Regions from separate parts of the Bacillus sp. LR_5 genome, predicted to be linked through region 3. Evidence: riboswitches for the same ligand, from Rfam matches in the RefSeq annotation. Region 3 holds a riboswitch; each other region holds the start of a gene.

The links. Region 3 has a riboswitch for thiamine pyrophosphate ahead of tenA (thiaminase II). Riboswitches for the same ligand answer to the same signal wherever they lie in the genome.
Region 1: it holds a riboswitch for thiamine pyrophosphate, as region 3 does, so the genes downstream of both, thiC (phosphomethylpyrimidine synthase ThiC) here and tenA (thiaminase II) in region 3, are expected to answer to the same signal.
Region 2: it holds a riboswitch for thiamine pyrophosphate, as region 3 does, so the genes downstream of both, ylmB (N-formyl-4-amino-5-aminomethyl-2-methylpyrimidine deformylase) here and tenA (thiaminase II) in region 3, are expected to answer to the same signal.

Annotation. Positions count from the first base shown of each region.
Region 1 covers NZ_JAVAXX010000235.1:366-9,091, reverse strand. Annotated here, with positions in the region: gene RAC86_RS29395 (ABC transporter permease) at 1-694, opposite strand, end outside; gene RAC86_RS29390 (aliphatic sulfonate ABC transporter substrate-binding protein) at 691-1,689, opposite strand; gene RAC86_RS29385 (ABC transporter ATP-binding protein) at 1,707-2,474, opposite strand; gene katA (catalase KatA) at 2,883-4,334, shown strand; partial or broken gene RAC86_RS29375 (FbpB family small basic protein) at 4,359-4,557, opposite strand; gene thiC (phosphomethylpyrimidine synthase ThiC) at 4,688-6,460, opposite strand; TPP riboswitch at 6,593-6,700, opposite strand; partial or broken gene RAC86_RS29365 (Type 1 glutamine amidotransferase-like domain-containing protein) at 6,769-7,462, opposite strand; gene RAC86_RS29360 (spore coat protein) at 7,587-7,838, shown strand; gene RAC86_RS29355 (hypothetical protein) at 7,891-8,094, opposite strand; gene spo0M (sporulation control protein Spo0M) at 8,234-8,726, shown strand, end outside.
Region 2 covers NZ_JAVAXX010000047.1:18,137-28,508, forward strand. Annotated here, with positions in the region: gene RAC86_RS12455 (YlmH family RNA-binding protein) at 1-247, opposite strand, end outside; gene RAC86_RS12460 (YggT family protein) at 308-580, opposite strand; gene sepF (cell division protein SepF) at 587-1,042, opposite strand; gene RAC86_RS12470 (YggS family pyridoxal phosphate-dependent enzyme) at 1,039-1,731, opposite strand; gene pgeF (peptidoglycan editing factor PgeF) at 1,738-2,574, opposite strand; gene RAC86_RS12480 (YlmC/YmxH family sporulation protein) at 2,737-2,982, opposite strand; gene ylmB (N-formyl-4-amino-5-aminomethyl-2-methylpyrimidine deformylase) at 3,065-4,345, opposite strand; TPP riboswitch at 4,433-4,534, opposite strand; gene RAC86_RS12490 (ABC transporter ATP-binding protein) at 4,547-5,341, opposite strand; gene sigG (RNA polymerase sporulation sigma factor SigG) at 5,489-6,271, opposite strand; gene sigE (RNA polymerase sporulation sigma factor SigE) at 6,411-7,130, opposite strand; gene spoIIGA (sigma-E processing peptidase SpoIIGA) at 7,193-8,122, opposite strand; gene RAC86_RS12510 (bacillopeptidase F) at 8,315-10,372, opposite strand, start outside.
Region 3 covers NZ_JAVAXX010000002.1:1,127-11,498, reverse strand. Annotated here, with positions in the region: gene fabI (enoyl-ACP reductase FabI) at 1-543, opposite strand, end outside; gene thiD (bifunctional hydroxymethylpyrimidine kinase/phosphomethylpyrimidine kinase) at 680-1,495, opposite strand; gene thiF (thiazole biosynthesis adenylyltransferase ThiF) at 1,513-2,523, opposite strand; gene thiG (thiazole synthase) at 2,520-3,290, opposite strand; gene thiS (sulfur carrier protein ThiS) at 3,287-3,487, opposite strand; gene thiO (glycine oxidase ThiO) at 3,487-4,596, opposite strand; gene tenI (thiazole tautomerase TenI) at 4,580-5,197, opposite strand; gene tenA (thiaminase II) at 5,175-5,882, opposite strand; TPP riboswitch at 5,964-6,072, opposite strand; gene RAC86_RS00815 (monovalent cation:proton antiporter family protein) at 6,134-7,978, opposite strand; gene prpE (bis(5'-nucleosyl)-tetraphosphatase PrpE) at 8,212-8,946, shown strand; gene RAC86_RS00805 (RluA family pseudouridine synthase) at 8,959-9,858, opposite strand; gene RAC86_RS00800 (NAD kinase) at 9,873-10,372, opposite strand, start outside.

The DNA of each region.
Region 1 (8,726 bases), on a different contig from region 3:
CCATGATCATATAACCGACTCCTGAGCTTGAGCCCATCAGCTCTGCTACAACAAGTCCAAGCCATGCAATGCCGAGCGATAAGCGAATGCCGAGCAATATATTTGGCAGGGATGCCGGCAATATCACTTTGGAAATCTGCTGATGCCATTTAAATTCAAGCACCCGGGCGACTTCAAACAGCTTCGCGTCAACTCCGCGGATGCCGTTAAATGTATTGATATAGACAGGAAAAAAAGCACCGAGCGCAATCAGCAAAATTTTGGATACCTCATCAAAACCGAACCATAAAATAAACAGCGGCGTGACCGCCAGATGGGGAACGGTTCTGAGCATTTGCAATGACGGATCAAGATACAGCTCCGTCCGTTTGGAGAATCCGGCCAAAATCCCGATAATCAAGCCAAGCCCCGCGCCAAGCAAAAAACCAAGCGCCGCCCGATAGATGCTGATTTGCAGATGACCGAACAGCTCACCGGACAAAATAAGCTCTTTAAACGTCAGAACGATCGCAACGGGTGTGGGCAGCACTGTAGCGGACACTACCCCAAGGCCGCCGATGATTTGCCAGATGGCGATAATGACAGCGGGCAGCAAAAGCCCCTTCATCCAGCCGTATTTCATCCTTCCGGGCTTTTTTCGCACCGCTTCCGCACTCGTTTTCGGCAGCGAGCCTGCAGCCTCTGCTTTCATCATTGATCACCTCCTGAGGAATTTTCCTTTAACGCTTTTTTAATAAATGTGTTATCCACAACCTCTTTCACATCAATCTTCTTGTCTATCGCCTTCGTTCGATATTGAAAATCTGCTGTCTCCTGCTGTGCTTTCACAATGTCGTCACTGATGACCTCATTCAGAGGCTCAGTATTTTTCAACACATTTTCGACGACCTTTTTATCGAGACCTTTAATGTCTGCATACAAGTCAGCGGCTTCATCCAGATGTTCCTTTTGCCACACAACAGCCTTATTAAACACCTTCAGAAAACGGACCACTTCGTCCGGGTGCTCTTCGGCAAACTTTGTTCTTACTAAAGTAAATCCGGGTGAATATAAATCTGTACTTTCCCCGTTCACAAGGATGTTTGCTCCGTGTTTGATTGTTTCTAAAGACAAGTACGGCTCCCAAATGGACCAGGCATCAACAGATCCGTTTTCAAACGCAGAGGCCGCTTCATCAGGCTGAAGCTGAATAATCGTCACATCATTAGCTGACAACCCCACTTGATCAAGTGCTTTATACAGAAAATCAAAACCGCTGCTGCCTTTGGCGACTGCAATTTTCTTCCCCTTTAAGTCCTTGACGTCCTGAATGCCGCTGTTTTGATTGACAAGGATGCCGTTTGCTTTCAATCCGTCCTGAGACAAACCGATTTCTTTAAAGTCAATGCCCGCCGCCTGTCCAGCGATCACAGGAGAATTGCCGACTTGAGAAAAATCAAGTTTGTCTGCCGCAAGGCCTTCAAATTGGGGCGGACCGCTTTGAAACTCCACCCATTTCACTTTGATGCCTTCTTTTTCAAATGCATCTTCAAACCAGCCTTTCTCCTTCGCAATCAAAAGCGGGCTTAAACTTTGCTGAATACCGATTCGAATTTCTTTCAATTGTTTGTTGTCACTGCTGGCTCCATTTGCTCCACAGCCTGCCAGCAGAAAAAAAACGGTAACCAATACAATGAGTCCTTTTTTCATTTCTGCTTCCGCCCTTTCTATATCCCTGATCCTTCAGCGTACTCTAGATCTTCTGTTTTCTCGAATTCCGACAGCACTTTCTGTCTGATCGCTTGGAAATCCGGAGTCGTCCGGTTTCGCGGATACGCCAGATGAATGGGCATCAGCTTATGGATCTTCCCCGGTTTAGCCTTAAGGATCGCAAGCTCATTTCCTAAATAAACAGATTCATCTATATCATGAGTCACGAGAATCATCGTTGTTTTTTTCCTCCTCCATATATCCAGCAACACGTCCTGCAGGTGTTTTCTAGTAAAAGCGTCGAGTGCACCAAACGGTTCATCTAAAAGCAGGACCTCAGGCTCCCGCAGAAGAGCCCGTGCGATAGCGACTCTTTGTGACATACCGCCTGACAGCTCGCGCGGGTATGCTTTCTCCGATCCTTTTAATCTGACAATCTCAATCAGTTCATCCACCTTCTGTTTGACTGTTGGATCTTTCAAGTTCAAATCGGCGGCAATATTCTGCTCAACCGTCAGCCATGGAAAGAGGCGGTGCTCCTGAAAAATAAATCCTTGCTGAATACCCGGAGCTGTTACGCTGCGTCCGTTAATTTCAACACTCCCGTCATAATCTGAATCAAGCCCCGCAATAATCTTTAAAAGCGTGCTTTTTCCGCACCCGCTAGGTCCGATGAGCGTAAGAAATTCACCTGGTGCGATTGATAATTGAATGTTCTCCAAGACCGTTGTTTTGCGGCCCTCTTGAACGAAGGTCTTTTTTTTGATGCTGATGGTCACAGCCACTTTTATCCCTCTCTTTCTGCCAACCCCGCCTTCTACAAAAACAAAAAGGCCCCCATCTCTGTTCGTTGTAGAGATGAGAGCCTTCGGCGGTCCGATCAGCTGCCCAATTGTTTTTTGTTTGAATATCATGTTAATTCAAACTATTCCGATGTGTCAACTATTTTTTCAAACAAGATTTTTGGCATTCTTGTTTATCACTTAATCTGCTTGATTCGCAAATAGAGAAGAAAAAATCATTTCTTCAAAAAACTTTTTCTCTCTTATAAGCTGTTATGACAAGGGTTTATCAACATTTTTAATACTTTATATCCCTTAATAGAAATGACTATTTTATAATAATTATAAAATAATATTGACTTTTTACTTAGAGATGATATTATGTTCTTATAAATTTCAAGAGGTGATGACATGAGTTCAAATAAACTGACAACTAGCTGGGGCGCTCCGGTTGGAGATAATCAAAATTCAATGACTGCCGGTTCTCGCGGACCAACTTTAATCCAAGATGTACATTTACTCGAAAAATTGGCCCATTTCAACAGAGAACGTGTTCCTGAACGTGTCGTTCACGCCAAAGGAGCAGGCGCACACGGATATTTTGAAGTGACAAATGATGTAACAAAATACACGAAAGCCGCTTTCCTTTCTGAAGTCGGCAAACGGACACCGTTGTTCATCCGTTTCTCAACAGTTGCCGGTGAACTTGGCTCGGCTGACACCGTTCGCGACCCGCGCGGATTTGCTGTTAAATTTTATACTGAAGAAGGAAACTACGACATCGTCGGTAACAATACACCGGTATTCTTCATCCGCGATGCGATTAAGTTCCCTGATTTCATCCATACACAAAAAAGAGATCCAAAAACACACTTGAAAAACCCTACAGCTGTATGGGATTTCTGGTCACTTTCACCAGAATCACTGCACCAAGTGACAATTCTGATGTCAGACCGCGGAATTCCTGCAACACTTCGCCACATGCACGGCTTCGGAAGCCATACATTCAAATGGACAAATGCCGAAGGCGAAGGCGTATGGATTAAATATCACTTTAAAACAGAACAAGGCGTAAAAAACCTTGATGTCAATACAGCAGCAAAAATTGCCGGTGAAAACCCTGATTACCATACAGAAGATCTTTTCAACGCAATTGAAAACGGCGATTTCCCTGCATGGAAACTATATGTGCAAATCATGCCTTTAGAAGATGCAAATACGTATCGCTTCGATCCGTTTGATGTCACAAAAGTTTGGTCTCAAAAAGACTATCCGTTAATCGAAGTCGGACGCATGGTTCTAGACAGAAATCCGGAAAACTACTTTGCAGAAGTAGAACAAGCGACATTCTCACCTGGAACACTCGTGCCTGGTATTGATGTTTCTCCAGATAAAATGCTTCAAGGCCGGCTGTTTGCTTATCATGATGCACACCGCTACCGTGTCGGTGCAAACCATCAAGCACTGCCAATCAACCGCGCACGCAACGAAGTGAACAATTATCAGCGTGACGGACAAATGCGTTTTGACAATAACGGCGGCGGATCTGTTTATTACGAGCCTAACAGCTTCGGCGGTCCGAAAGAGTCACCTGAGGATAAACAAGCAGCATATCCGGTACAAGGGATCGCTGACAGCGTAAGCTACGATCACAACGACCACTACACACAAGCCGGTGACCTCTATCGTTTAATGAGCGAAGATGAGCGTGCCCGCCTTGTTGAAAATATCGTAAACGCCATGAAGCCGGTAGAAAAAGAAGAAATCAAACTTCGCCAAATCGAGCATTTCTACAAAGCGGATCCTGAATACGGAAAACGCGTGGCAGAAGGCCTTGGATTGCCGATTAAAAAAGATGCTTAATAGAAATGTAAAAACCCGCTGTAATTAGCGGGTTTTTTTATATTTAGTTACGCACTGCCGTATGCTTCTTATCAATCTTCATATAAATTTCCTCCATAAGCTCCGCGCTGTTCATAATCTCTCGTTTATTTTTTGCAATCAGAAGATCAAGCGGCAAAATCTGATTCCCATATGTTTTTCGCTTCCTAAATCGTTTTCTCCCCTTCTCTTTTTTGATTCCCATCAATGATCCCTCCTTTTTCATACAAAAAAGGCCCTTATCTAAAAGATAAGAGCCTTCGGTGTCCCGATCAGCAATACTGGAAATATTTATTAGCTATATTAAAACGTATTCCATTTCGCCTGTCAATCTATTATTTATACAGCTTGCTGCCTTGATTCACAAATTCTTCAGCTTTTTCTTTCATTCCCTCTTGAATGGCATCCCATTCACTAAGCTTTTTATCCTTCGCATAATCCCGAATATCCTGAGAAATTCTCATGCTGCAAAACTTCGGCCCGCACATTGAACAGAAATGAGCGGTTTTTGCTCCTTCTGCCGGCAGTGTTTCATCATGATATTCAAGCGCTCTTTCCGGATCAAGAGATAAATTAAACTGGTCTCGCCAACGGAATTCAAAGCGGGCTTTCGATAACGCATCATCCCGTATTTGCGCTCCGGGATGCCCTTTTGCAAGATCTGCTGCGTGCGCAGCAATTTTATATGTAATGACCCCTTCACGAACATCATCACGGTTTGGCAGCCCCAAATGCTCCTTCGGCGTTACATAACAAAGCATTGCTGTCCCATACCAGCCGATCATCGCCGCTCCGATCGCTGAAGTAATATGGTCATAGCCCGGCGCAATATCTGTCGTCAGCGGCCCCAATGTGTAAAAAGGCGCTTCTTTGCAAATGTCCATTTGTTTATCGACGTTCTCTTTGATTTTATGCATCGGCACATGCCCCGGTCCCTCAATCATCACCTGAACATCATGCTTCCAGGCAATTTGCGTCAGTTCTCCGAGGGTCTCTAATTCAGCAAATTGCGCTTCGTCATTGGCATCAGCGATTGATCCGGGACGAAGCCCGTCCCCAAGAGAAAAAGCAATATCATACGTTTTCATGATTTCACAGATTTCTTCAAAATGAGTATACAAAAAGCTTTCCTGATGATGGGCCAGACACCACTGTGCCATAATCGCTCCCCCGCGTGACACAATTCCTGTTGTCCGTTTGGCGGTTAGCGGGACATACCGCAGCAAAACACCCGCGTGAATCGTAAAATAATCCACTCCCTGCTCTGCCTGCTCGATCAGCGTATCACGGTAAATCTCCCACGTTAAATCCTCCGCTACGCCGTTTACTTTTTCAAGCGCCTGATAAATCGGAACAGTTCCCACAGGCACAGGGCAATTGCGAATAATCCATTCACGCGTCGTATGAATATCTTTACCGGTAGATAGATCCATCATCGTATCCGCTCCCCAGCGGATGGCCCACGTCATTTTTTCCACTTCTTCTTCAATTGATGACGTAACCGCTGAATTCCCGATATTCGCATTAATCTTCACATGGAAATTCCGGCCAATAATCATCGGTTCACTTTCAGGGTGATTAATATTTGAAGGAATGATCGCCCGGCCGCTTGCTACCTCACCTCTGACAAATTCGGGAGATACATGCTCGCGAATGGCGATAAACTCCATCTCAGGTGTAATGATCCCCTTTTTGGCATAATGCATTTGGGTGACATTTTGACCCGCTTTCGCCCGCAGCGGTTTCCGCTTTAGTTCTGGGTAGCTTTTGTTTGGGATTGCCTTTTTATAACCGTTATCTTCTGGTTTTATAGTCCGTCCTTCATATTCTTCCACATCGTTACGCTCTGTGATCCATTTTTGGCGGAGCGGCTTTAATCCTTCTTGAATATTAATGGTCACATCAGGGTCAGTATACGGTCCGCTTGTATCATAGACACGCACAGGCGCGTTTTCCTCTTCGCCGAACGATCCTGTCGTCGGACTTAAGGCGATTTCCCTCATCGGCACTTGGATGTCCGAGGAAGAACCCTCCACGTATACTTTCTTACTCCCCGAAAAACTCGACATAATGGAAATGTTGGCTTGCTGCACTGAATCGTTTTGCATCATTGATCCTTCCCCTCTCTTCTTTTGAAAGGACAAAATCAAGCCCATAACCAGCACAAAAAACCGGATTCAAGTGAATGAACCCGGTTACAGTCAGAAAGAAACATATTATTGCCCAGCACGACAATAATAAAAACAATTCCTCTACTTCCCCACGCTGGTACGAACCAGATCAGGTCCAAAGGGTTAAGAAGCTTACCTTCTCTCTCAGCCCGAAAACGGGCACCCCCAGTAACTATTGATTTCGGACTCATCTTAACATAAAACCAATCGAAAAAAAAGAGGAATATAGAAAATATTCAGCTAATTCAACCCAAATATTTGACCCGCAGCGGGATTTCAAAAATCTCATGTTCACCCCTCATCACCCGATATGCCTTTGCACCCGGTCTTGAACTCACAGTCTGAAACAGCTGATCATTTATGAAATGGAGAGCCGCTCCATCGTCCGCCGCATAGCCATCGCACAAGAATTCGTTAGATATCAACTGATGGTATATCGGCCTCCGGTTCTTTTCACCGTCATAATGAGGACAAAAGCTCCCTTGCAAAAAACCTAAACTTTTCATACTTGTCAGCGGTCCTGCCGAATCTGTCACTCCTTCTTCAAACCAGCAGATCGCACCGGCACTTAATCCAGCTAAAATCACCCCGTTCTTCCATGCCTCTCTGAGAATAAGATCCAGCCCCCATTCCTTCCACAGCACAAGCATATTCCGCGTATTTCCCCCGCCAACATAAATCACGTCCTTTTCCATAACAAAAGAAATGAAGTCTGTTGTCGGCGGCTTAAATAAGGATAAATGAGACGGCACACAATCCAGTGTTTGAAAAGCATGATAAAACCGCTGAATATAGTTTTGGGAATCACCGCTCGCCGTCGGCAAAAAACAAATGCGAGGCGACTTCCGTCCCGATTGATTGATGATATATTGATCGAGGGACAAATTTTCCGGTTCCATCGAAAAACCCCCCGCCGCCCATCGCAATAATCTGTTTCATCATCCCACTCCCCGAAAAAATTTGTTAATCATTATAGCATTTTGTATAAATCCATGAAACAAGGCTAAATACTTCTCAATAGGAAGATCTAAAAGATAAAACCCACTAACAGGCGGTGAAGGCATTGAACGATTTTTCAACCCCAATCATACCTATAATGATTCTTGATTGCTTAACGACAATACAAATCATCATTAAAAAGTACACTGTCGCAATAACGGAAACTGCAAACCCCGACCTCCGAACAGCGTTGCATGATCAATTAGATGCAGCTGTTCATCTGCATGGGGAACTATCTGAACTTCTGATGGAAAAAGGCTGGCTCCTGAGTAAGCCATTTCAAATCGATTTGCTTTTATCTTGCAGAGAACTGTAACAAAGTCACAAAAAAAGACGGAATCTCATCTTTCAGATCCCGTCTCTCCCTTTTATTGCTCCACTCTTCTTAAAGCCTCGTTTACCGTTTCTTTTATAAACGCGTCTTCACCGCTTAATCGGTCTAAACTGAGATCGCCGTTTCTCAGCCTTTCGGAAATATTGTTTATATCCTCCTCTACCGTGATTTGCAGCTCACCAGCCAAAAACATTCTGTGTAATTCATCAGCAACCATACTTTCTTTATCCATTTCAATCCGCTCCTTTGCTTTCAATAGTATTCTTAGTCTGTCCCTAGGCCGGACGAATAATAGGTAAAAAGTATGAATCAAATGAATCTTTTTTCTTCCTTCTTACGTATATCTGTTGAGAAAAAGAAAAAGGGGAAGATCTAACATGTCATTTTTTAAGAAGCTCGCAGCAAGTGCCGGTATCGGTGCTGCAAAAGTAGATACAATTTTAGAGAAAGACGCATATTATCCAGGAGAAGAAGTACGGGGAACTGTCCATGTCAAAGGCGGGAAAATCTCTCAGGACATCCGCTATATTGATTTACAGCTTAACACACGGTACGTCATTGTAAAAGACGATGAAGAACACCGGAAATACGCTACAATTCATTCTTTTCAGGTCACTGGTTCATTCACCATTCAGCCTGGAGAAGAGCATCAATTTCCGTTCTCATTCACCCTCCCTCTTGATACACCGATTACTGTAGGGAAAGTAGAGGTCGCCGTGGTGACAGACCTTGATATACAAGGCGGTATCGATAAATCCGACCACGACCGCATTTTCGTTGAAGCGCACCCTTGGATTGAAAGTGTGCTGGAAGCAATCGAAAACCTAGGTTTCCGTCTTAACGAAGCAGATTGTGAACAAGCACCCTACT
Region 2 (10,372 bases), on a different contig from region 3:
ATTCTTCCGGAGTAATGTACTCTGGAAACAGAATCGCCCGTTTCCGCTCCGCTCTGTCATAGCCGCCGGAAAAGGCAAGCCCGACATCTGCCTGTCCCGTAACAGCAGAGAGGATGACCTGCTCTCGGGGGTCTAAAAAGTCGGTCAGCTTCATCCGGTACTGCTCCTGGACAATTCTTTTCCATTCGAGCGCCTGATCAATAAAGGCCCGCTCGTCTTTTCTGAAGTGCTGATATATATCGCTCATCGTCTTTCCCTTCTATGTAAAGAGGCTTGGCTGCTGCCAAGCCCCTATCAAACTGTCACATTAAAACGCAATCATGCGATAAAGCCCCCACAAGCCGGTTGTCGCAAACCGAAGCACAAGTATTGCTACGATTGGTGAAATATCCAGCATTGCAATCGGAGGGATGATTTTTCTGAATGGTTCGAGATATGGTTCACAAATCGAAGCCAAAAAACGCCCGACTGCTGTTTCCCTCGTACTCGGCACCCATGACATAAAAATATATATGATCAGGGCAAATGAGTATATTGTGATTAATAAGCTTAAAACCGAAAAAACTTGATAAAGGATCATCTCGCTTTACCACCTCTGATGTTCGTCTTCAGATATGAGCTCAGAAATTGTGCCTGATACATCTACGTTGTCAGGCGTGCAGAGGAAAATATCTGAGCCGATTCTTTGAATATCGCCGCCAATGGCATAAACGGTTCCGCTTAAAAAGTCAACAATCCGCTTCGCCTGGTCATGCTGTATCCGCTGAAGATTGACGACAACTGCCCGCCGGTTCTTCAAATGGTCGGCTATTTCCTGCGCCTCCGCATAAACGCGCGGCTCACTCAACACCACTTTAGAGGATTTCTGAACACTTTGCAAGCTCACTACATTCTGTTTGCCCGCAGGTTTATTCCCGTTGTAAGCCGGCTTTTCTTTTTGCTCATGCTCCTCATGAGATTCCCGCTCTGTCTCAATATATTCATATTCGTATTCTTCATCTTCCATTGAGAAAAAGTTTTTCAGTTTATTTTTCATACTCATTGCTGTACACCCCCTGTTTCATTTCCGACTAACGATGAGCCGATTCTAATATAAGTAGCTCCTTCTTCAATTGCAATTTCAAAATCATTTGACATGCCCATCGACAGTTCAGTACACGGAGCGTTCGGCTGGTTCAGCTTCTGAACCTGGTCACGGAGTTCTCTCAGCGACCTGAAACAGCTTCTGATCTGATCTTGATCATCAGTCAGCGGAGCCATTGTCATCAGCCCGGCAACAAGGATATGTTCGAAACCGGAAAGCTCCTGTATGAATGGAATGACTTCTTCTTTTTTCATGCCGTGTTTAGAAGGCTCAAGAGAGGTATTGACCTGCACAAAGCATCGTACAGTACCTTCAGCCCGTTTTTCAATTTCTTTCGCTAATGAGAGCCGGTCTAGGGAATGGATATAGGAAACCGCATTGACGACAGATTTTGCTTTTCTTGATTGCAGACTGCCGATAAAATGCCATTCCGGATTCCCTTTCATCAATTCCTGTTTGCGGAGCAGTTCCGCATCCCGATTCTCTCCGAGGCAGGTGATGCCAGCATCTACTGCCTCCTGTGCTCTTTCAGGCGATACATATTTAGTGACTGCAATAACCGTAACTTCATCGGAGCTGCGGCCCGATCTGTTACATGCTTCGTTTATTCGTTCGTTTATATGTCGTAAATTATCAACAACACGCAAGATCTTTTATGCCTCCTTCATTCCGATAAAGGACATCATCCGTCCAGTTTTCCCCTGATCGCGGCGGTGAGAATAGAAAAGAGACGGCTCGCTTTCCGTGCATAAACCGCTGACAGAAATTTGTTCACTTGCCAAACCGCTGTCCATCAGTATAAGACGGTTCAGCTCTTTCAGATCAAGCTGATATTGTGCCTTTGCCGTCTGATTAACGGCAAGGTCTGCTGAAACCGGCAATGCGCGGACAGCATCCATGACGCGGTCGTCTACCGTATAGCATGCACCGCTGATAGACGGGCCAATAACAGCGTAAATATCTGAGGGATTTGAACCTTCCTTCTCAATCCATTGCTTCACCATTTCTCTGCCAATCTGTTTGACGGTGCCTTTCCACCCGGCATGGGCGACTCCGACAAGCGACTTAACCGGATCATAAAAGAAAAGAGGCACACAATCAGCAAAGCATAATGCTAAAAATACATTTTTTTCATTTGTATATAGCCCGTCCGTTGCTTTTAGAGCCGTGTGATACTCACGGGCGCCTTTTCCCCTATCCCTCTGCGTCACTTTCTGAACGCGATTATCATGTGTCTGATCAGCGAATACCCAAGACTGCAAATCAGTATTAAACATATCGGCAATATATTCACGATTTTTAACTACATCTGCATCTTTGTCATGAACGTGCAATCCTGTATTTAACGATTCAAAAGGCTTTTGGCTGACACCGCCGTTTTTTGTCGTAAATCCGGCAATGACTTTTTTGTTGTTTTGATTCGTTTGAACCCAGTCTTGTATCATGAGTGTCGAGGGTGTGGTAAGACTGAATGGGTGATATGTATTCATGATGATCCAACCTTTCGACAAACATTTAAAAAAGCGGAATTTCCCACTTATTTTACCACATCTTACTGCATTCGTTGAGCGCCGATTTGCATATTTCTAAATGAAATGTGCCGGAAGAATCGAGACTTCCGGCATTTGCCAATCTGCGGCAGACAAGCAGGTTTATGCATGTGGTTCACTTAATCGGACCAAGATTACATCTTCCCCGATTTTTACTATATTTCGCCATGGAATGACCAATTCCTCTTCTTTTCCAAAAAATCCGAGAACTTTCCCATTTCCTCCGAGTATGATCGCCTGAATTTTTCCAGTGGTCACATTGATATCAATATCACCAATACTCCCCAGCTTTTTTCCGTTTGAGACATTGACGACATCCTTTACCTGAAATTCTGAAATGCTGATCATTCCATCACGTCCTTTTTCCGTCCTTTTGTTCAAGTATATGAACGGGCAGGCTGAACCTTGTCAGCAAGAAGAAATTTTCATGTCATTGTTCTTTTTTCCGGCTGCACCAGCTGATGATAAAATCGAGTATAATTTTTGTATACTCTACTAGCTGCTCAATCGATACCTTCTCGTTCACAGAGTGTGCATTGTGCAGATCTCCAGGACCGTATATTACGCATGGAATACCGGCATCATACAGCCATCCGCCATCTGTAACTGATTGAGAAACGTCAATAATTGGACACTCCCGTTTCACTTTCTCATGAGAGGCAGTTAGCGCTAAGACGCCTGGGTGGCCAGGGTCAACTTCCAATGCCGGAAAAATTTCTCCTCTGTCTTCTATCATAGATGAGCCTCCCCACTTGAATACAGGGCGGTTTTCCCTAAGCCAAATATCACTGTCACTCAGCCGATTGACGTAATCTTCTATTTCCGCTGCCACTTGGTCATGGGTTTCATTCGGATAAAAATGGACTGTGATCCACAACCGGCATTCGTCCGCTATAAAAGCCGCATGTCTGCCGCCTTCTATAACTGCCGGGTTAATCGTATTTGTGCCTGGTTTAAAACCGGGATAACTTTTCATAATAGACCAGTGGCGCTCAAGTTCACCGAGCCCCCCAATGATTTTTGCCATTTTTTCAATTGCGCTTGCTCCGAATGTTCCTCCGCCTGCGTGAATCATATTCCGTCTCGTTCCATCATGAAATGTTTGACTGCTTTTGATTTCGATCCAGCCTGTAATGACACCGCCTTGGCCTTGAATATGCATATCGCTCGTATCCGCGACAATTGCAAAATCAGCGTGGTAGCCCCTCTTGCAGCATTCAAGTGTGCCGGCTTCTCCAACTTCCTCCCCAATAACCGATTGCAGAATCAGATCACCGGGAAGTTCAATGCCTGCTTCACGAATCAATTTGACAGCAAACAGCACACACGCCATTCCGCCCTTCATATCGGAAGCGCCCCGCCCGATTAAGAGACCGTTTTTTTCAATTGGATGAAATGGATCATGCTCCCATTCTTCATCCTCTTTTACCTCTGCCACATCTACATGGCCATTGATAATCAGGCTATAATAATCTGCTGAATCTGTTCCTTTTAGCTTCCCTACAACATTGGGATCGCCAGGGTACACATCCCATTTGTCGATCGAGAATCCCAATTCATTTAAATATCCCGCAATCCAAGACTGAATGCCCTCTGTATTTCTTGCAGGCGGAGCGGGTGTTTGATAAGAAATCAGCGTTTTCGCAAGCTGAATAAGCTCCTCCTTATGTTCTTCCACTTTTTTTTGCAAAGAGTCTATTTGTTGATCCAATGTAAATCCGCTCCTATTCTTTAAAATCAAAAAAGCCGTTTCAAATGTGATGAAACGGCTTAATAAAAACAAACGGAGTCCGATGTACTCCGCTTTTCACCGCTTCCCTCCGCTGGCATGATCCAGATCAGGTCAAAAGGGTTGAGACAAAGTCTCTCTCAGCTTCGCAAAGCACCCCTAGGATGAATCTATATATGTTTGTCAGGCATTCGTTATCGGCTCAGCTCTTGTTAAAAACGGCCGATCCTGATTCCATAATACATGGATTGGCGTATCAAAAAAAGCGGAAAGTATTTGATCAGTAAGCATTTCCTTTATTTCTCCGGATTCAAAGACCTCTCCCTGTTTTAATAATAGGGCTTTATCAAAGACAGGCAAAATTTCTTCAGCATGATGAGTCACATAAAGGATAGATGGTGCATTTTCTTTGTTTGCAATGTATGTAATCGTATCTAACAGCTTTTCCCGGGCAATAAAATCCAGTCCTGTGACTGGTTCATCCAGTATCAGCAACTCCGGATCGGCCATTAGTGCTCTAGCAATCAACGCTCTTTGTTTTTCCCCTTGAGAAAGGGTTTCATAGCGGCGATCGGCATATTCAATTGCTCCCAAGTCCTCTAACAAACCTATCGCTTTTTCCCTGGTTTCCTTACTTGGCGTTTCATATAACCCAATCGAAGCGTAAGCTCCGCTCAAAGCAATTTCAAAGGCTGAATCTGCCGGATACAATTTTTGCTGAAGAGCTGCTGAGACGAGGCCAATTTTACGTCTGAGCTTTTCCCCAAGCTCTGTTTTGCCAAATTCATGGCCAAGCACCTGCATCTCGCCTGATGTTGGAAAATAATATGAGCAAAGCATATTTAACAGCGCTGTCTTCCCGGCGCCATTTAGGCCGTAAAGCACCCAATTTTCCTTTTCTTCCACCTTCCAATGAATATCTCTCAGTATCCATTTCCCATTCCGTTTTAGTGAAACATTGTCAAGCTGCAAAATCATCGTGGTCCTCCTCTTTATTGCCTTTTATAATTGTTTTAATTTTCATAAAACTTTGTACGAACTAGGATACCTTACTTTTTCCAAAACGTAAACCATCCGTAATCAATAGAAAAGCCTTTAAAACAACATCGTTTTAAAGGCTTTTCATTATTGATGAATATTTTTATTCATTTGTTTGATAGCCGCTTTTTCAAGTCTGGACACCTGCGCTTGAGAAATTCCGATTTCCTCGGCGACTTCCATTTGGGTTTTCCCTTGGAAGAATCGCTTTCTCAAAATCATTTTTTCCCTATTATTCAGCCTTCTCATGCCCTCTTTTAAAGCCAGCTCTTCAATCCATTGTGAATCTGTGTTACGCTCATCACTGATTTGGTCCATCACATAGATCGGGTCTCCGCCGTCGTTATAGATCGGTTCAAATAGAGAAACCGGATCCTGGATGGCATCAAGCGCAAATACAATTTCCTCATGCGGTACTTCAAGAACTTTTGCGATGTCTTCTGCAGTCGGCTCCTTGCTTGTCTCACTGATTAACCGCTCTCTTACCTGAAGCGCCTTGTAAGCGATGTCCCGGAGTGATCTTGAGACACGGATCGGGTTATTATCACGTAAATACCTGCGGATCTCTCCGATAATCATAGGTACAGCGTATGTTGAAAACTTAACATTGTGGCTTAGGTCAAAATTATCAATGGATTTCATTAGTCCGATGCAGCCAACTTGAAATAAGTCATCAACATACTCCCCTCTGTTATTAAATCGTTGAATGACACTTAAGACAAGACGCAAGTTCCCGTTTACAAGCTTTTCTCTTGCTGAATCATCGCCTTCATCCTGCAGCTGCCTAAACAGCTTTCTCATCTCTTCATTCTTGAGTACTGGTAATTTGGAGGTATCCACCCCGCAGATTTCGACTTTATTTCTCGACACTTTTTTCCCTCCCTACAGGAGCTGCTGTACAACGTTAAGTATCTCCTTGGGTGGGAAAAATATGCACTGCACTCAGACCGAAAAACTGTCGAAACCAGGAAATCCCTGTAAAATCAAGGGGTTCTAACCATAAAATTTTTTACACCATTTTGTTGAACTCTTTTCTCAATCTTTTTATAATTCTTTTCTCAAGCCGCGAAATATAAGACTGAGAAATCCCCATCATATCCGCTACATCCTTTTGGGTTTTTTCTTCTTCACCGACAAGCCCAAACCGCAGCTCCATGATTTGCTTTTCTCTCTCATTAAGCTGTTCAAGCGCTTTTTTCAAAAGCTTTTTATCGACGTTAGCTTCTATGTCTTTAGTGATGATGTCATCGTCAGTGCCGAGCACATCAGAAAGCAAAAGCTCATTGCCGTCCCAATCAATATTAAGCGGTTCATCAAAGGAAACCTCTGAACGGATTTTGTTATTTCTTCTTAAATACATCAGGATTTCATTTTCTATACACCGAGAGGCATAGGTAGCAAGCTTGATTTTCTTTTCTGGATTGAATGTATTCACAGCTTTGATTAGACCGATGGTACCGATGCTGATTAAATCCTCTATATTAATTCCCGTATTTTCAAATTTACGGGCGATATATACAACCAGACGCAAATTGCGTTCAATTAAAATGGCGCGCGCCGCCTGATCTCCGTTTGGGAGCTTCATTAACAAAACCTGCTCCTCATCTTTAGATAATGGAGGCGGCAGGGCTTCACTCCCGCCTATGTAATAGACTTCATCACTTTTCAGCCCAAGTTTCATCAGCAGCTTATACCAGAGGTGCGTCAACCGTAATTTCAGTTTTTTCATCTTCCTCTCCCTTCTAAATGTCACGCCGTTTGAGTATGATAAGTAACGGACATTTGCGAACATTATGAAACGTGTTTGACAGCCTTGCCCGAAAGCATTTTCGGATGAATAATCGCGTCAAACTCTCCATCTGCCGACAGCTTTGTTGTGCTGATGCCGATTAAACATTTATCTGCAGAAATCATTTCTTCTTTTGTCATAATCGTTACGTGATCCGGTTTAACGCATAATAAAAATTGATTTTGCTGACCAACTCCCCTGTATGGAATCAACCTCATTTTATCTAAAAAGCGAAAGGAATCATCGAGCTGTTCGATGGCTTCCAATGGGTCTGTGTTTCGAATGATCATCGTTTCGGCTGTTCCGAAAATCGGCTCCAATTTATCAATGTAAATGATCATTACCGGTGTTTTTGTAAGAGGATCGTACAGCTGATTACCGGAATCAATCAGGCCTCTGACATGAAGTGTTTGGCTGCCCAAATCTGCCTGCACGCTGACTCGTTCCTCATATTGAATGTTTTTTGTTTCAATATCTTCAATTCTTCTTTTAGAAAAAAACCATAATGCTGGAAAGCCACCAACAATAAACAACCAGCTGATCGGGTCTCCAAACCCTGTTTGATTGGTAATCATAACACCGTTTTGAACAATAGAATTTGACTGCAGCAAAGAATGGGCTCCGATAATTCCTCCCCCCATTAAAAAAGTGGCAAAATAAAAGGAAAACAAATTTTGAAAGAAAAACCGAAATCTTTTAAAGCCAAATGTCACCACCACAATCACAACTGAAAAAGCTAGCTTCCCAGCCGGATGTTCAACAATCGGCGAAAAAGGAGTAAACATCAAAAGGACAATACTGGAACCGATGAACGCTCCGCCTACCAGTCTTCTTTTTTTTACATGCCGTTTTAAAATAAATGCCGTGAGCAAAAGCAAAAGTGCATCAAAACAAAAGTTTAACAGCCAAATGACATCTAAATAGATTTTCACATCTGACTCCTTTCTTTCTTGCCTCACGCTGTTCCCCTTCTTGCTTCATAAGTATAAAGCAAGCTCTGTGGGAAAGTCTGTCAATTAATGTTGAGAGGAAAATACAATTTTTCAGGGAAATCTGCTTAATTTGTCGAGGAAGTATAATGAGAGGATATAAAAAAGCTGCCAATGACGGCAGCTTTTTTCCACTTAATTTTCTGTGTTGATATTAAGTTTTCCATTCGCAGTTTTTCTTGTTTCATTTCCATAATCATCTCGGACGATCACTTCTACTTTTGCTCCTTTTGCTTTAATAGAAGAAGTGGCAGTCCAATAGCCTTCATATCTCCCCGGAGAGATTTCTCTTAACGGGAGTTCGGTGGCATTTTGCACACTCGCTCTTGCATTCGTCAGCGGCATACGAATGGTAAACGTTGCATCTAAATCCTCAGCGCTTGAGAAAGCGATTTTCACAGATTCACCGGCTTTTAAGTTTTTATCCTCTCCCGGAATTAAGCCGGAAATGACAGGCTTGTCAAAGTTCACATCAATGACTGTCTTTTTCGTCGTTTTGTTGCCTGCCAAGTCTGTAGCAATTACCTTGATTTCATTTCTTCCATTTTCCAAAAGAATACGGGCTGAGTATGAACCATCGGTTATTGTTGCTTTTTTGCCATTCACCTTGACGTCTTTCAGATTGTCATCGGATACAGCCCCTTTGACAGTCAGCGTTTCTTTATTTGTTTTCCCGCCATCCTTTGGAGTGTCCAGCGTTAACTCAGGCTTTTCTTGATCAAGCGTGACCGTGATTGGGCTGGAGGCATCTGTTGTTCCGTTGTCAGTTGATGCAGTTGCCGTCAGCTCATTTTCACCCTTGTTGAGTATGATGCCTGCATGGAACGTGCCATCCGCAGCAGCTTTCGTTTCTCCTGCTTCTTTCTCTCCATTATAAATGTGTACCCTTGTACCAGGAGAAGCGTTTCCTTTTACAGTGACGTTCTCCTTATTTGTGTATGATTTGTCTGTCGGTGAAGTAATCTCAGGTACAGCAGCTTCGTAATCAACTAATGCGCGAATCATATAGTTGCCGTCTGCTTCGTCACCCGGCTCCCATTGTCCACCTATATACTGCCAGTTGCGGCCGGAATTCTTGCCGGTTTCATCCATTGCCAGTCCAGGTGAATACGGGTCAGGTTTTGACTGGATATATACGAGATAAAAGTCTCTATCGACCATAATCCCTTTTGAACTGAGATCTACCTTAGTCCACTCGCCATTGCGAAGAGCTTCAGCGTTAAATGGCCCGGCAATTTTTTTGCCCGGTGCTCCGTCTTTTCCTGTAGCATCGTATACCTCAACCTTAAACTCTGTGCCGCCGGGATCAGGGAACTCTGTATCCCAGAATCTGAACAGCCCTCCTGTAAGCATGCCTTTGTCCTTGCCGTCAGCGAGCGTCATTTTTACCGCCCATCCGTTCCCGGCAGCAAAATAGGAATTGGCATTCTCCGCTGTTCCGTCATCATATGCAATTTCACCGGGATAACCGACGAAAGGCTTCAATGCAGTTTCTTTTGTAACATCACCTTTTAACTCAACGGAAAATTCATCACTGTAATAACCCGGTGCAGCGACTTTAATCGTATAAGCGCCTTCATAGGCCTCCAGCGTATATTCACCTTTATCGTTTGTCATAGCCGGTTCCACCGCAGCATCCTCTACAACATAAACGGAAGCGCCTTTTACCGGCTCTCCTGTCGTTTTATTGATGACCGTGCCTTTTAATGTTCCCTTCTTCATCTCTTCTAACGTAAAATTAGCTTGTGTCGTCTGATCCGTCATTAAAGACACTTTTTGTGTTTTCGACTGATAACCATATGCTTCTGCCATAAGCGTATAGTCTCCCGCTTTGTGCTTCAGCGTGTACTGCCCTGTGGATTGATCTGAATATGTTGATTTTCCTGTTTCCACTACACTGACTTGTGCCCTGAGCGGCAAAACTTGAGGCTGTATAGCCTTGTTCTGATGTTTTACCGCTGTGTTTGCAGATGGCTTAGCCTTTTTCGGATTTACTGGCTTTTTCTTTTGCTTTCCAGACGGCTTTTCGACGCCCAGCTTATTCTTTTTGACTGTTTTTCCGGCTGATTTGTCAGAAAGCACTACATCATCAATGTACCAGCCCTCTTTTGCAATGCTTTCATCTGATTGAAGGTTAAACATCACTTGAATGTTTTGACCTTTATAAGCCGATAAATCAATTTCTTCGTCCGT
Region 3 (10,372 bases):
TTTTCCTAAGTCAGCAGCTAAGTATTTCACACTTGCATCAAGAGAAGCTTTCGCTACACCCATGACGTTGTAGTTCGGCATCACAAGCTCTCCGCCAAGGTAAGTCAAAGTGACAATGCTTCCGCCTTCAGTCATCATCGGACGTGCAGCTTTCACAACAGCTGTCAGAGAATATGAACTGATGTTATGGGCCAAAAGGAAACCGTCACGAGTTGTGTTTAAGTATTCGCCGACGAGCTCTTCTTTATTGGCAAACGCGATACAATGCGCGATACCGTGGATCACACCGACCTGCTCCTTAATGCTTGCGAAGCAAGTTTCGATTTCCGCGTCGTTTGTTACGTCGCAAGGAAGGATAATGGAATCATTGCGTTCTAGCGTACCGGCAAGCTCGTGAACAGATTTCTCAAGGCGTTCTCCTGCGTATGTGAAAATCAAACGTGCACCCGCTTCGTGTAAAGAGCGCGCAATTCCCCACGCGATACTGCGTTTGTTGGCTACCCCCATCACAACAATGTTGCGGCCTTCAAGTGAAAAATTCATATGTATAAAGCCTCCTATATTTTATAAAGACATAGTATTAGTACCTGATCTTAATTCCTATCATATCATAACCTTGTCCAGATGAAAAGCGCATACGATAGACAAACGTGAAAGAGATCACCATCCGCTGGTGATCTCATTGGCTTGTTTTTAAGCTGTTTCGTTTAAAGGCGAAATGGTTTGTCGGCCCGTGGCCCGATCCGATGCCGAGCGTATTTTCCACCGCTTCGCGGACAAAGTTGGCCGCAACCTCGAATGCCTGATGGATGCTGTCTCCTTTAGCTGTTTGAGCCGTTAAAGCCGCAGCAAAGGTACAGCCCGTGCCATGCGTATGCTCCGTATCGATATAAGGATGGCTGATTTGCATAAACATGTTTCCATCAAAAAGAAGGTCAGTAATGTGATTGTCCTCAGGCTGGTGCCCGCCTTTGATAATCACATGCTGAGCTCCCATCTTTACGAGTTGCTCCGCTGCTTTTTTTCGGTCATCCAGCGAGCGGATTGTCATTCCTGTCAGCGTTTCTGCTTCCGGAACATTCGGCGTAATCGCGTAGCTCCTCGGTATGAGCAGCTCTTTTAAGGTAGCAACTGATTCATCGTGCAGCAAGGATGCACCGCCCTTTGCGATCATAACCGGATCAACAATCACACGGTTAAACCCGTACTCGTCAATTTTTCTCGCCACTTCTTCAATCATTTCGGCATTCCAGAGCATTCCCGTTTTTACGGCGTCCGGTTTCAAATCCTCGGCAACAGCGTCAATTTGCTGTCTCAGTGCCTCTACAGTCAGCGGATACACCCCATGGACGCCAAGCGTATTTTGGGCGGTTACCGCCGTAATCGCAGACATTCCGAATACATCAAGCTCCTGAAAGGTTTTAATATCGGCCTGTATCCCTGCGCCGCCGCCTGAATCAGAGCCGGCGATTGTCAATGCTTTATATATACTCATACATTACACTCCTTTTATTACCCAATCCATTTATGATAAATAGATTTTGCCCGGGCAATATCATTTGTTCCATGGATCAATGCTCTGCCGTCCCGGAACAGCACCATTTTCATATCATCCGAGCGGCAGGAAATTAAATACGGGTTCGCGGCTACTTCAAGCCCTGCTTGCTTCAGCTGACCGGCAAGCCCTTCAAGATCCGCTTCTTTTGTAAAGGATGATCTGATTTGCACCGTGTTCCTGCCGCACAATACAGCCGCTTTTGTTTGGTTTTCATATGACAAAAACGGAAAATCCTTTGTGCCGCAGCTTGGGCATGCGTCATGTTTGAGACCCGCCGCTCTCACCTCTGACCGTTCGTTTTTCCACAAGTCAAAGGAGCGCAGCACTGGCTCGCACCCCTCTCCCGTCAGCAGCTTCAGCGCGTCTGTCACCTGAAAGACCGCTACCTGCAAAACAGCCGGACTGATGATGCCGGCTGTGTCACATGTCGCTCCTCCAATCGGAAGTGTATCGAGCAAGCAATGCAGGCAGGGGGTGGATCCCGGCACTACGGTAAAGGTGAGGCCGTAGCTCCCTACACAGGCGCCGTAGAGAAAAGGAATCCCTTCTTTGACCGCAGCATCATTTACGATCAGGCGGGTTTCAAAATTATCAGTCGCATCCACAATGATCGAAGCGCCCTTAATCAGCTCGAAGATATTTTCCGCTGTCACATCCATGACAAGGCCAGTCACATCGACATCGCTGTTAATCGAACGGAGACGATGCTCAGCAGCGGCCGCTTTCGGCATTTCTTTTTTGACATCATCTTCTGTATACAGCTGCTGGCGCTGGAGGTTGCTCCATTCAACGTAATCTCTGTCGGCAATTTTCACAGAGCCGACTCCTGCTCTGACCAGCATTTCAGCACTCGCTGTTCCAAGCGCGCCGGCGCCGATGATCACGGCGCGCGCTTCTTTCAATTTCTTCTGGCCGGCTGGGCCGATCGGAGCAAACAGCTCCTGTCTGGAGTACCTGTCCGTCATACAGGAAGACCTTCTCCCGGACTGCTTGCCGTTCCGTATTGCTTAAGCGGAATGCGCCCCGCCTCATAAGAAAGGCGCCCTGCTTCCACTGCGAGCTTCATGGCACGCGCCATTTTCACAGGATCATTCGCGCCTGATACAGCCGTATTGAGAAGTACGCCGTCCGCTCCAAGCTCCATTGCGTATGCCGCGTCTTTAGGCGATCCAATGCCGGCGTCCACGATAACCGGCACTTTCGCCTGTTCAATAATAAATGACAGATTCAAAGGATTTAAGATCCCTTGCCCCGATCCGATCGGAGATGCCCCCGGCATGATGGCATGCACGCCAAGCTCTTCCAGTTTTCTTGCCAGTACAACGTCATCCGACGTGTACGGGAGCACAATAAAGCCTTCTTCAAGAAGCTGTTCGGACGCTTTTAATGTCTCAACAGGATCAGGCAGCAAAGAACGGCTGCATCCGATGACTTCGACTTTAATCATGTCACAAAGCCCTGACGCTTTTGCCAATCTTGCAATCCGGACCGCTTCTTCAGCGGTGCTGGCGCCCGCTGTATTCGGCAGAAGCGTATATTTGGATAAATCAAGCTGTTCCAGAAAATTAGGCTGAGACGCTTCAAAGATGTTCATTCTCCGCACAGCAAATGTTAAAATATCAGACTCGGAAACGGCCACCGCTTCCTTTTGAATTTCAAACGATGGGTATTTCCCCGTGCCCAGCAACAATCTTGATTGAAATGATTTCCCGCCAATTGTTAACATGCTCATCCGCCTCCTACAAAATGGACAATTTCAATAACATCGCGATCACAAAGTTCAACCTCGTGATAATGTTCTTTGCCGATAATTTCTTTATTTCTTTCAACGATAACAATTTTATTTTCAAGCTGATAAGACGCCAGCAGGTCTTGAATTGTACCTGTGTCTTTTTCCCACTTCACGTCTTTACCGTTCAGCTGTAGCATCATATCTGAACCGCCTCCTTGCGATCAATTCGGAATGCGTGCAGCCAGTCTTGATTGACCTCTTTATTCATCATGAGATCACCGATCAAAGCGCCCGTTGCCGGAGCGAGCAGAATCCCATTTCTGAAATGGCCCGCCGCAAATAAAATACGGCTGTCCTCAGGGTGTCTGCCGATGTACGGTTTCCCATCCTTTGTTCCCGGCCGCAGTCCTGCCCAAAAACGATCCACCTTCATATTCTGAATGGCCGGCAGCATCGTTTTTGCTTTTTTCATTACCAATTCCAATCCGCCAAGATCCGGTGTTTCACTCCAGTCACCTGGCTTCATTGTCGCGCCGACAACCAGTCTGCCGCTTTTTCTCGGTACGATATAGCAATGGTCATGGTAAAGTGTTTTTGTCAGCGGTATATCATCATTCCAAACAGACAGGCACTCCCCTTTTACAGGGAAAAATGAATTGTTCAGCCCAAGCTGTTTAAAAAACATTCCGCTCCACACCCCGCTGGCAACCGCGACATGATCCGCCCATACGTTACCATTCGGCGTCTCGATGGACAGCGCTTCACCGTCACGGTCGACATGCAGGACAGGAGTATGCTCAAAAATCTCCGCCCCAAGCGCTTTCGCTGCTTTCGCATATGCCTTACAAACAAAATAAGGCTCAACATGCACATCATCTTGAATAAAGGCTGCCCCGAAAATGTCACCAGACGTATACGGCTCTTTTTCTAAAACTTCTTCTTTTGTATGCCAGCTGACAGAACCTAAGTCATCCATCTTCCTCAGCCGCTGCACGTCTTCTTCAGAAAACGCAAGCTTAAACATACCGCCGTTATGCTGTCTGATATCAATACCGGATAATGTGTAAAGCTCTTCTCCAAGACCTTTGTACAGACGCTGGCTGTGCATGGCAAAGTCAAAAAACGCGTCACGTTCCTCGCACTCGGCATGGGCGCCCAGCATTCCGGCAGCAGCACTTGTTGTTCTGCCGCCCATTGTTCCACTTTCAAACAATGCGATGTTTTTGTTTTCCTTTGCTAAATGATAAGCAATCGCGGAACCGATAATTCCGCCTCCAATGACAACTGCATCATAATGCCTTTTCATAGCGCATCTCCTTTAGCTTGCGGGAATATCGTCTGGCAGCTTCCAAAGGGTCAGCGGAAGAAAAAATTCCCGACATGACTGCAATACCGTCTGCTCCTGCTCGTTTTACGTCTCTTAATCTGTCCGGCGTCATTCCGCCGATCGCAATAACCGGGACGGAAATCCGCTGTTTGATATCTGACAGCAATGACACACCTCTGCCTTCAAGACCCTTTTTACAATCCGTTTCAAACACATGGCCGAACAACACGTAGTCAGCGTCTTCCTTTTCTGCTTGAACCGCTTCCTCAAGCGAATGCACCGACCGACCGATATGAAGGTGAGGAAATCTGGCTCTGACCTGCTTCGGCGAAAAGCTGCTGCTCGGCAGCTGCACGCGATGAATCGTAGAAAAAAGCGCAATATCCACCCGCCCATTCATGACCAGTTTTCGCTTATCAACACCGCCTTCGGAAATAAGCCCGAGCAGTTTCAAAATGTCGGCCGCCGATTTTGACCGTTCCCGAATGTGTATAAAATCAACTTCATTCCGAATAGCTATGATGGCTCTCGCTAACTCTTCAACCGGCTTGCAGTCATCAGTTATGGCGTGAAGCTCCAAATTCCTCCACCTCTTTTATGCCGCGGTCGGACCAGCCTTCTTTTCGATAGGCCATTCCCCAAAATTGATATTCATAGAAGCTGGAAATAACAAAATTCTCTTTCATCTTGGCGCGCACTTCATCCGTGCTGTTTTCCGCCAGCTCATCAAACCGATTGATTTGCTCTTCGACCTGCTGTCTGAACCAGTCACCGCCGTATGTGCCGATCCACTTCTGATAAATCGGATGCCCCGGATCACAATGCAGCAATTTCTCACCTACCTCGTAATAAAGCCAGTAGCATGGCAGCAGGGCAGCTAAGATCTCAGCAAAATTCCCGCTCAAAACCGAACGGTACATATGGGATGTATAAGAGTATGCCGTAGGAGACGGCTTAAACGCCTTACGCTCTTCCTCACTGATTTCCAACAGCTCCGCAAACTCGCGATGAAGCGCCATTTCCGCCTCATATGTACCTTGGGCGTGGCTTGCCATCCGTCCCGTTGTATAAAGGTCCTTCGCATAAGCGGCGCCAAACGATTGCACCTTCGCAAAATGCGTTAAATAATAAGAATCCTGAAGCACGTAGTATTTAAAACGGTCAATCGGAAGCGTTCCATCACCGATTCCCTGAACGAACGGATGGACAAAACTCCCCTCCCACCATTCTGCGGCTGCACTGCGGCATTCTTCTGAAAACTTCACACGTCATTCCCCCTGTCTGATAAATAAAAAAACCACTTTCCCGCAAGGAAAAGTGGTTTGGAATTGGCATAGTAAAATAACACAAATACCGCTCCACTTCCCTACGCAGGTCTGAACCTGTTCAAGTTATGAGGGTCTAAAAGTCACACTTTTATCTCAGCCCTTATGAAGGACACCCCTAGTGGTTATACGAATACATATTGAATTGTTCTGCACCTCTATATTAACACGAATCCCTATTTGGTCAAGGTTTATCCTTCTAATGTTTTCTTAAGCTCCGTTACGTACCCGCGAGATCCGGTAACAATTAAGCGGTCTCCCAGTTTCAGCCTTGTGTCCCCATGTGGAACGATGCTATCCACACCTCTGAAAATCCTGACAAAGATGACGTCGCCTGTTAAAGGGAATTCCCGCAAAATCACACCGTCGTAAGTGCTGTTTTCCATATTAATTTGATACAGCGAAGACTCCTGGTTCGTGAGAAGCCTCATGACTCCAGGCGCTTCTATCAGAGCGCGAAGCAGTGTTTTTGTTGACAACAAAATAGAAAAGATGCTGATTCCCTGCTCCTTCAGAGCTGCTTCATTCTCCGGTGATCCTACGCTGGCAATGATTCTTTCTGTGCCTTTTTCTTTTGCAAGTAATGCAATGTCCGCATTCATGTCTTCATTCCCTGTCGCAACAACGAGGATATCCGTATCAAAAATGCCGAGTGACTCAAGCGTCTCGTGTTCATAGTCAGAAATCGTTTCGACAGTAAATACTGATTCTGACAGCTTTTCCTCCGCATTCTCTTGGTATACGTGTACAACACGCACATCATACTCTTCCTCCGGCAGTTCAAGAGTAACAGGCAATGTCATTTGGTTTGCACCGATAAACGTAATCGTCTTTTTCTCCTCCGGCTGCTCCTCCCGTTTGTACAATTTTTTAAAGAAGACCGGCGAAAAAATACTGGCAATGACGGCTACTAACGTCAGCGCTCCTGACATATTTGCGCTGATCACGTGAAGCTGCTGACCGATTGTCGCAGCGGCAATCACGAGCGAAAGCGTTGATGTCAGCAGGAAACCAGATGCCAAAACAGTTCGGTTATCATACCACTTCTTCAAGTACAGGACAGGAATGATTTTGCTGACTAACAACGCCAGAAGCAGAAGCGGAATCATGATTAATATTTTCGGATCTTGGAAAAGGGTCCATATATCCAGCTTCACACCGACCATCACAAAGAAAATCGGAATTAAGAACCCGTAGCCGAATGAATCCAGCTGCTGAACAAGTTCTTTGTTTGGTGAAAGAAGGGAAACGAGAACCCCTGCTAAGAAAGCGCCGAGAATATTTTCTGCCCCAAGTGATTCAGACAGGGCAACGAGTACGATAATTAACGTAAAAATCGCGCGCGTTCCGATCTGGATCGTCCCTTTTGACATGGATTGAACAAAAGAGCGATGTTTGAAGACCCGGCCGAAAAAGTAAAGCACCACTCCGGCTGCAAACAGGATCATCAGAAGCCACATGTTTCCGCTGTCCTCTCCGTATAAAGAGGAAAAAACAGCAAGAAGAATCATCGTAGCCAAATCAGCAATAACAGCAACGAGCAAAATAATCTGCCCGATATTTGAATTCATGATTCGTTCTTCTTTTAACGTTGGAACGACAACGCCTAATGAAATCGTTGAAATAATAAGCGTCATTAAGAATGCATTTTCGATAAATCCTGCCAAGACGAACCCATAAGACAGCAGCAATGATAAAATAAAAATACCGCCAAAGATAATAGATGCCGCAGCAAACGTATTAGGCGCTTCTTTGCCGTTCGGCATAAGCTGCTTTTTCTTTCCTTTCTCAAACGATGAAAAATCAATTTCAAGCCCGCTTAAAAACATTAAAAAGATAAATCCGAGCATAGAAAGCGTCTGGAGCCATGTGTCACCCTCCACAACTAAATTAAGGCCGCTTTTTCCTATGATCAATCCCATAATGATTTCAGCAACAACAACCGGGATGCTGAGTTTAAACCGATGCAAAAGGATGGGTGTCAAAAATGCAACGATAAGTACAACAACTAAAGATGCGACAGATGTATGCGCCATAATCAGAACCTCCTTTTTAGATCAGGGTTATGCCAGTTCTTAATCAAAGAACAAAACCTCAATTTTTAAAAAAACATAACGCGATTTTAACAAGGGTGATGATAAAAAATAAAGTAATATGGTCTAAATCCTGTTTAGAAAATGATTCTTCTATAATTTGCACATAAAAGCTTGTGATGACTCACAACACTTTGCATCATAATAAATAAAATCATTGGTAAGGAGGATGCCGAATGGCTTACGACATAATCAGCGATATTCATGGCTGCTATGACGAAATGACTGCATTAATCCAAAAGCTTGGCTATACGATCAAAAATGGAGTACCTGTCCACGAGGAAGGCAGGATGCTTGTTTTTGCCGGAGATTTAACCGACAGAGGACCCAAATCGATAGAGGTCATCCGCTTTGTAGCGGGCGCTTACGAAAAAGGCGCTGTACGTTATGTCCCGGGAAATCATTGCAATAAGCTGTTCCGCTACTTAAAAGGAAATCCGGTGAAAGTGATGCATGGTCTCGAAACAACAGCGGCAGAGCTTGAAGAACTTTCTAAAGAAGAAAGAACAGCAGTAAGCGAACAGTTTATGAAGCTGTACGAAACAGCGCCGCTTTACGACATCTTACATAACGGAGAATTAGTTGTCGCCCATGCTGGCATAAAGGCTGACGATATCGGCAAATATACCCGCAGAGTGAAAGACTTTGTGCTTTACGGTGATGTGACGGGTGAAACGTATCCGGACGGCAGACCCGTCAGACGTGATTGGGCGGCAGCCTATAACGGCAAGGCTTGGGTCGTATACGGCCATACACCTGTGAAAGAGCCTCGGAAGGTCAATCGCACCATCAACATTGATACAGGCTGCGTGTTCGGAAATAAACTGACAGGCTTTCGCTTTCCAGAAATAAAAACCGTCTCTGTTCCAAGTTCCCTGCCTTATGACGAATCAAGATTTCGCCCCATATAAAAAAGGAGAGAATCATTGATTCTCTCCTTTTATCAGTTCTTTCATATCTTGAGGCAGTGAAGCATGAAACGTCATGTTCTCCTGTGTCAGCGGATGGATAAATGAAAGCTGCTCGCTGTGCAGGGCCTGGCGGCCAATTTCCCGCCTCGTTCCGCCGTACAGTGTATCGCCGCACAGCGGGTGCCCGAGATAGCTCATATGAACACGAATTTGGTGGGTACGTCCAGTCTCAAGCTGCAATGTCACCGAGGTCAAGTCGTCATTTGCGCATGTGACATAAAAATGAGTAACAGCCTTCTGGCCGTCCGGTGTCACCGTCCGTTCAATAATACTGTCAGGATGTCTGCCAATCGGAGCATCGACTGTTCCCTCCGCCTGTGTCAACCGCCCGTGGACCACTGCCGCATACCGGCGTTTCACAAGCCCGTTTTTTTGCGCTGACGATAAAATGGAGTGGGCAAAGCGATGCTTGGCAACAAGCATGACACCAGATGTATCCCGGTCAAGCCGGGTTACAAGGTGAACCGTCGCCCGCACTCCGTTTTTTTGATAATGATGGATAATTCCATTGGCAATGCTGCCGGATGGGTGCTCTCTCGAAGGGATAGATGACACATACGGCTGCTTGTTTATCACAAGTACATGTTCATCCTCATACAGGATATCGAGCGGAACAGGCTCTGCCAATAGCGTCTCGCTTACCTGTTCCTCAGGAAACTTGACGACAAGAAGATCTCCCTCTCTCAAAACGTATTTGACCGTCACATGCTCACCGTTGATAAGCAGGTCTCCACCGCCAAACTTGATATCGGTCAGCAGACGTTTCGAAATTCCCAGTTCAGCGGCATATTCTTTTAGAGTTATCCCGTTTTCAGCGGAAGTAATGTTCTTTCTGATAAAAAAATAATCCACGATACGTCCTCTTTCTATTCACCTTTTCCGATAAACGAATCCTGGACTCTTTTCCAAAATGGAAACGGACGGAATCTCGCAAACCTCACATTTTCGGATGCAACTTGGCAGCGGATCGACTTTACATCCTTATGAAGAAGGGTTAAATGGTCAATCGTCACTTGAAAGTCAACTTCGTTTCTCGGCTTAATCATGCAATCATGATGGGAAGGGAGAAGCAGCGGCGATCCGACCGTCCGGAATACGCGGTTATTAATAGAAGCCATTTCCGCAAGCTGGATCGCTCTAATAGACGGATGGATAATCGCTCCGCCCAGCGCCTTATTGTAGGCGGTGCTGCCGGATGGCGTTGACAGGCAGAGGCCGTCGCCCCGGAAGGTTTCAAAGAGCTGTCCCTTGATTTCCACATCAGCCACAAGGCTTCCTTCTATGCTTTTAATCGTGCATTCATTCAATGCTAAATATCTTTCTTCCCGCTCGTTTTCGTGATAGGTCACAATCACTTCGAGAAGCG